Regions from separate parts of the Pseudomonas saudiphocaensis genome, predicted to be linked through region 2. Evidence: predicted binding sites of a transcription regulator. Region 2 holds the regulator's gene; the other holds the start of a gene.
What was found. Region 2 encodes sigma-54, which starts transcription at its own class of promoters, with help from an activator protein. Its sites were predicted from a motif close to ANTGGCATNNANNTTGCTNT; they were not measured.
Positions count from the first base shown of each region.

Region 1: the regulator sigma-54 is predicted to act here: its motif matches at 2,040-2,059, upstream of flgB (flagellar basal body rod protein FlgB).

Region 1 is NZ_CCSF01000001.1:232,047-235,601, reverse strand. It holds gene flgE (flagellar hook protein FlgE) at 1-391, opposite strand, end outside; gene flgD (flagellar hook assembly protein FlgD) at 448-1,083, opposite strand; gene flgC (flagellar basal body rod protein FlgC) at 1,138-1,581, opposite strand; gene flgB (flagellar basal body rod protein FlgB) at 1,596-2,000, opposite strand; gene cheR (protein-glutamate O-methyltransferase CheR) at 2,204-3,028, opposite strand; gene BN1079_RS01200 (chemotaxis protein CheV) at 3,068-3,555, opposite strand, start outside.
Region 2 is NZ_CCSF01000001.1:1,730,151-1,733,705, reverse strand. It holds gene rapZ (RNase adapter RapZ) at 1-348, opposite strand, end outside; gene ptsN (PTS IIA-like nitrogen regulatory protein PtsN) at 469-933, opposite strand; gene hpf (ribosome hibernation-promoting factor, HPF/YfiA family) at 937-1,245, opposite strand; gene BN1079_RS08060 (RNA polymerase factor sigma-54) at 1,342-2,850, opposite strand; gene lptB (LPS export ABC transporter ATP-binding protein) at 3,262-3,555, opposite strand, start outside.

The DNA.
Region 1 (3,555 bases), 1.5 Mb from region 2:
TGCCAGCAGCATCCACTGAATAGCCCTGCAGGCGATTGCCGAAGTTGTTGACAACATAGCCTTCGCGGTCCGTGCCGAAATATCCGGCTCGGGTGTAGCTAATTTCACCGTTGTTGCTGGTGATGAAAAAACCGTTGCCGTTGATCGCAAGATCCAGAGCATTCTGGGTGTAGTTAATGTTGCCCTGACTGAACTGCTGGGACACGTTCGCCAGCAGTACGCCACTGCCCACCGGATTTTTGCCGACGCCCATGCTGGCCGCGTACACATCGGCGAACTCCGCACGAGACTGTTTGAAACCTGCGGTACCAGCGTTAGCAATATTGTTACCGGTGACGTTGAGGTCCTTGCTGGCAGCACGCATGCCGCTAAGGCCAATATTGAACGACATGAAGAGCTCCTTTGCCGGAACTGCCGGCACTTAAAACCGATAGTTGCGGCCGATGGTTATTGGCCGATGACCTGCACTTGGGAAAGTGGAACACTGCCGAGCCCGGCAAGATTGAGCATCAGTTCATTGCCCCCCAGGGTCACGCTGTCGACGTTGGCCGGCAGCAAGGTGTACAGCCCCTTGGTTTCGCCGTCATAAGTGGCCTGGGCCTCGAACTTGTAGGTGCCAGGCGGCACGGTATTGCCGCTGGCATCCTTGCCGTCCCACATGAAGGAAATGCTGCCCGCCTCCTGCTGCCCCATGTTGATCCGGTTGACCACCGATCCGGCCTCGTCATAGATGTTGACGTAGACGTTGCTGCTGCTGACGGGAAGAATCATGCTCGCCTTAAAGGTCTCGCTGGTATCCACCACGGCCTTTTCGGTCGGCACGATTACCTTGCGCCCAACCAGCGAAGACGCCTGCAGCGCCTGGGAAGACTGATAGCCAGAAAGAATGGTCTCCATGCTGGAGTTCAGCTTCTCAACCCCTTCGACCGTACTGAACTGCGCCAGCTGGCCGATGAACTCGCCGTTTTCCTGCGGCTCTAGCGGGTTCTGGTTGTTCAACTGAGCCACCAGCAGTTCAAGAAACTCGTTCTTGCCCAGATCGTTGCTCTTAACCTCTCTGTCCTTGAGCTGATACTGGTCCATTACCGAACCGGTACCGCCGACGCCGCCTGTAATGCTCATGGCAATTTCTCGCTATTACTGACCCAGGGTCAGGACTTTCTGCAACATGGTCTTGGCCGTGTTCATCAACTCGGCGTTGGTCTGGAACGAGCGGCTGGCGGAAATCATGTCAGCCATCTCTTCCACTACATTGACGTTCGGGTAATACACATACCCTTCTTCGTTCGCCGCGGGATGATTGGGCTCGTAACGTGCCTGCAGCTCGCTCTGGTCCTCCACTACGCCCAACACCTGAACACCAGCGCCGGCCTGATCCCGATCGGCGAACAGCGATTCGTTTGGCGCACCGCTGGCCTGCTGCAGCACAGTGGCGAACACCGGATGACGGGCACGGTAGGTCTGGTCGACACTGGAGGACACCGTCTCGGCGTTGGCGATGTTGCTGGAAATGGTATTCAGGCGCGTGCTCTGGGCACTCATGCCGCTACCGGCGATATTGAAAACACTGCTAAGTGACATGGCGCTGCTCCTTGTTATTCGCCGCGCAGGGCGCTCATCAGGCCTTTGAATTTGCTGTTGAGCAGAGTAAAACTCGCCTGGAAATCTATGGCGTTCTCGGCATAGGTCGCCTGCTCCACCTGCATATCAACCGTGTTCTGATCCAGCGCCGCATGCGCCGGAGTGCGAAAACGCAAACCGGGATCGGCAATTTCCAGCCCTTCGGCGGCAATGTGCCGGCTACTGGTCACGGCAACTGCGAAGCCACCTTGATTTTTGTTGGCCTGCTCAGCCAGAACGGCACTGAAATCCAGATCTCGCGCCTTGTAATGGGGCGTATCTGCGTTGGCGATATTGTTGGCCAGCACTTCAGCGCGCTGAGCGCGAAAGCCGAGCGCTTTTTCGTGAATGCCAAGTGCCTTGTCGAAACTGATGCTCATGGTTGGCCCTCTGCGGGTACAAGTCTTACTGGGCTATCACCAGCAAGGGCCGTGCCATCACAACAAAAGGCTGATTTAACAAGGGTTTTTAGTGGGGTAAAAGCCAGGAAGCGTCAAAAGCGGCAAAGCCTTTCCAGTGTTTTGCCGCATTTATCCAGCAAGGCGACATTTTTTTGCCGCTACAGGAGAGAAGAAGTCTGGGCTTATTTGGCTTTATAGATGATGCCCGGGCTGCACTGAACCATCTGATATAGCTCTGGCAGACCGTTGAGCGCCTCGGAGGCCCCGAGGAACAAGTAACCACCCGGCTTCAGAGTGGCGTGAATACGCTTGAGGATGTCCTTCTTCACATCCGCGGAAAAGTAGATCAGCACATTCCGGCAGAACACCACATCGAACTTGCCCAGAACCGCATAGCTATCGAGAAGATTCTGCACCCGGAACTCTACACGACTGCGAATGGCCGGCTTGACGACCCAGCGCCCAGGCGTCTTGACATCGAAATAGCGCTGCAATCGCTCACTCGACAAACCCCGCGCAATGGCCAGACTGTCGTACTCTGCTGCCTTACAGGCTGCAAGCATGGTGGCGGACAACTCGGTCGCGACGATCTGCACCGAAGGCTTGGGCTGGCCAGGATTGCTGCGCTCATACTCATCGACAGTCATCGACAACGAATAGGGCTCTTGCCCAGACGAGCAGGCAGCCGACCAGATGCGCAGCCGCTGCCCCGGCGCGGACTTAAGCAACTCGGGAAGTACGCGGCTTTTGAGCACCTCGAATGGATAGGTGTCGCGAAACCAAAGTGTTTCGTTGGTCGTCATCGCATCGATGACCTGCTCACGCAACCCCCTGTGGGATTGCCCTTGAATGAGACGAACCAGCTCGCCAAGACTCTTCAGCCCCTGTTGCTCCATCAGCTTGTTGAGCCGACTGGAAACCAGGTACTGCTTGTTGTTACCCAGAAGAATGCCGCAGCTCTTTTCCAGGAACACTCGAAACTGATCGAATTCCAGATCACCTGACACTAATCACGCCTCAACATTCAAAGGGGCACTGCTTCGACATCAACCCGTGGTGCGGATTCGATCAAGCACTCGATTGGCCAGATCATCCGGCTGGAACTTGGCGAGGAAGTCATCCGCCCCGACTCGCTGGACCATGCTCAGGTTGAATACCCCGGAGAGCGAAGTATGCAGCAGAATATGCATATCACCCATAGCCGGATCCTGCCGCACTTCGGTTGTCAGCGTATAACCGTCCATTTCCGGCATCTCGATGTCGGAAATCATCATCATGAACTCCTCGGACGGCTTCTTGCCTTCTGCGATAAGCCCTTTGAGATAGTTCAGCGCCTGGCGGCCGTCGTTTTGCGTGACCACCTCGATACCCAACCCCTGCAAACAACGGACGATCTGCTTGCGCGCCACTGACGAGTCATCGACGATCAGTACGCGACTGGAAGACGTGCGGTCGTGCATCTCTACGCTGCCGACACCAACCGACACCTGTTCGGAGACGGGCGCCACCTCAGCCAGCACCTTTTCAACGTCGA
Region 2 (3,555 bases):
AGAGCGGTTTTCATTGGTCAGCGGGTGCCGTCGGCGCGTTTCCGAGAAGCGCTTGAGCAGCGTCTCGTCGGCGGCGTCGAGATAGAGCACGTCACACTGGATATGCCGGGCACGGGCCTCTTCGAGCAGCTCCGGGAAGCGCTTGAGCTGGCTCGGCAGGTTGCGTGCGTCGATGGAGACTGCCACCAGCGGCTGCAGCAGCTCAGTATGCAGCAGAGCCTTTTCAGCCAGCTCTGGCAGCAGCCCGGCTGGGAGGTTATCAATGCAATAGAAGCCACTGTCTTCGAGAACGTCGAGGGCGGTGCTTTTGCCCGAGCCAGAGCGCCCGCTGACAATTATCAGGCGCATGGACGCAAACTAACTGGCGCGTGGAGTTGAGAACCCTGCTGCAGGCAGCAGGGGCGCGAAATGCGTGAAGGACTGATTGCGGACACGTCTCGCTCCCTGTTGGCGGGCACGCCCGGCCGTTTAACGGCCGTGCTGGATATCGACCACTGCCTGATACAGTTCCTGGTCGGTTGTAACCTCGCGCAGCCGGTCACGGACCTCTTCCTGGTCCAGCATGCTGGCAATCTGTCGAAGCAGCTCAAGGTGTTCGTCGGTCGCCGCTTCCGGTACCAGCAGTACAAACAGCAGGTCGACCGGAGCGCCGTCAATGGCGTCGAAGTCCACCGGTGCGTCGAGCCGCAATACTGCACTAAGCGGTGCCTCGCAGCCGGGCATGCGGCAGTGAGGGATGGCAATGCCGTTGCCGAAGCCGGTGGAACCCAGCTTCTCGCGAGCCACGAAGCTTTCGAAAATGCTTTGAGGGTCGAGTTCGGGAAGGTCCTGGCCGATCACCTTGGCAATCTGCTCCAGGACGCGCTTTTTGCTACCGCCCGGCACGTTCACCAGTGAACGGCCGGGGGTGAGTATGTTTTCAAGTCGGATCATGGGTCAGCGAGCCACGGTACCTTGGGTATGGTCGAGTTGTTTTTCTTTGTGCTTGATCAGCTGACGATCGAGTTTGTCGGCAAGCAGGTCGATCGCAGCATACATATCTTCGTGTTCGGCATTAGCAACCACTTCGCGGCCGGCAACGTGCATGGTGGCTTCGGCTTTCTGCTTCAGTTTTTCGACTTGCAGGGTGACCTGGATATCGATGATGCGATCGAAGTGCCTTTCCAGACGTTTCAGTTTCTCCTCGACATAGATACGCAGTGCTTCGGTTACTTCCAGATGAAGGCCGGTAATCTTGACTTGCATACTGCTTCTCCTTTTTGCCTCATGCGAATGAACGAGCCCTGAAGCCCGTCCCCAGAAGAAATCGGCCAGGATGTCGGCTGTTGCAACACGCTGGCATTACAGCAATCGCTTGCGCTCGCTGGAGGGTGCAATTCCCAGGGATTCCCGGTACTTGGCGACGGTGCGACGTGCCACCTGAATGCCCTGCTCCTCAAGTAGACCAGCGATCTTGCTGTCGCTCAATGGCTTTTTGGGGTTTTCCGCTGCCACCAGCTTCTTGATTATGGCGCGGATTGCGGTGGATGAGCACTCGCCACCCTCGGCTGTGCTGACGTGGCTGGAGAAAAAGTACTTCAGCTCATAGATGCCACGGGGGGTATGCATGTATTTCTGCGTGGTCACGCGGGAAATGGTCGATTCATGCATGCCGACCACTTCTGCGATGTCATGCAGCACCAGCGGTTTCATCGCCTCGTCGCCGTGCTCAAGAAAGCCGCGCTGATGCTCAACGATCTGGGTCGCTACCTTCATTAGGGTTTCGTTGCGGCTGAGCAGGCTCTTGATGAACCAGCGCGCCTCCTGCAGCTGGTTGCGCATAAAAGTGTTGTCAGCGCTGGAGTCGGCGCGCTTGACGAAGCTGGCGTACTGGGCGTTCACCCGCAGGCGCGGCATCGCGTCCTGGTTGAGCTCGACCAGCCAGCGGTTGTTGTCCTTGCGCACGATCACGTCAGGAACGATGTATTCAGGCTCGCTCGTTTCGATCTGCGAGCCGGGACGGGGGTTGAGTGACTGAATCAGGTCAACGATCTGGCGTAGCTCGTCTTCCTTGAGCTTCATGCGCCGCATCAGCAGGCTGTAGTCGCGGCTGCCGAGAATGCCCAGGTGATCGCTGACCAGACGCGTGGCTTCGTTCAGCCAGGCGGTATCTGCGGGCAGTTGGCGCAATTGCAGCAGCAGACACTCACGCAGGTCACGGGCGCCGATGCCTGCCGGCTCGAACTGCTGGATGCGGCGCAGTACCACTTCGACTTCGTCGAGTTCGATTCCCAGCTCGGGGTCGAAGGACTCCAGCACTTCTTCAAGGCTTTCATCCAGGTAGCCCTGGGGGTTGATGCAGTCGATCAGGGTGGTGGCGATGAGGCGATCGGTGTCGCTCATGGGGGCCAGGTTGAGCTGCCAGAGCAGGTGCGACTGCAGGCTCTCGCCCGATGATGTGCGGCTGGTGAAATCCCATTCCTCGTCATCGTTGCTGGGCAGGCTGCTGGCGCTGGTCTGGTAGATGTCTTCCCAGGCGGTGTCTACGGGCAATTCGTTGGGAATGCGCTCGCCCCAGTCGCCTTCCTCGAAACTCTCCATCGTGTTGACGGGCTCTTCGTACTGGCTGTCCGGGCTGCTGTTCTCGCTAGGAGTGTTCTCGATCTTCTGGTCGAGAGACTCGGCCATCGGATCCGGATTGTCGAAGTCTTCTCCGTCTTCTTCGCGCTCGAGCATGGGATTTGAATCCAGCGCTTCCTGGATCTCCTGCTGGAGGTCGAGGGTCGAGAGCTGGAGCAGTCGTATGGCTTGTTGCAGCTGGGGTGTCATCGTCAGCTGCTGGCCCATCTTCAGGACTAGCGATGCTTTCATTGCAGAGGACTTCGAACCTTGTTTGCCGGCGCAACTGCGCCTGTTCCGACTTCGCTGGCGCTGCTGCGCCGGTTTAAGCAAATTATATGCCTGAAGAGGAAGCGGTTGGCTAGTCCTGAATTGCTCCATTCGAGGACGGCAGGCAGACAGGTCTTTGAAAAAACGTAAGCGAGGCAGGCAAGACGAGGCGCAACGACCAACGGGAGTAACAGCCAAAGGCTGGCCCGAAGGGCAAGTGCAGCGAGTCAAAAGCCGAAGAACGGACCGGGCTCGCGTACGGGTTTAGTTTCCTAAATGAGCATTACTCACTTCGCTCGCCCTCCGGGCCGCGCTGAAGCGCGTTAGCCGCAAGCGGCTTTCTGAAGCTGCTTTTTACGAAGTATTGCCAACGTAGGTTGTTTCAAAGGCTTGCTACAGGCGGAACTCGTGACCCAGATAGACTTCCTTGACCAGCTGGTTGTCGAGGATGGTCTGTGCGTCGCCTTCGGCAATTAGCTGCCCGTCGTTGACGATATAGGCGGTTTCGCAGATGTCGAGTGTTTCGCGCACGTTGTGATCGGTGATCAGTACGCCGATGCCCTTGGACTTGAGGTGGTGAATGATCTGCTTGATGTCGCCGACCGAGATCGGGTCTACCCCGGCAAAGGGTTCGTCCAGCAAGATGAATTTCGGGGCAGTGGCCAGTGCGCGAGCGATCTCCACACG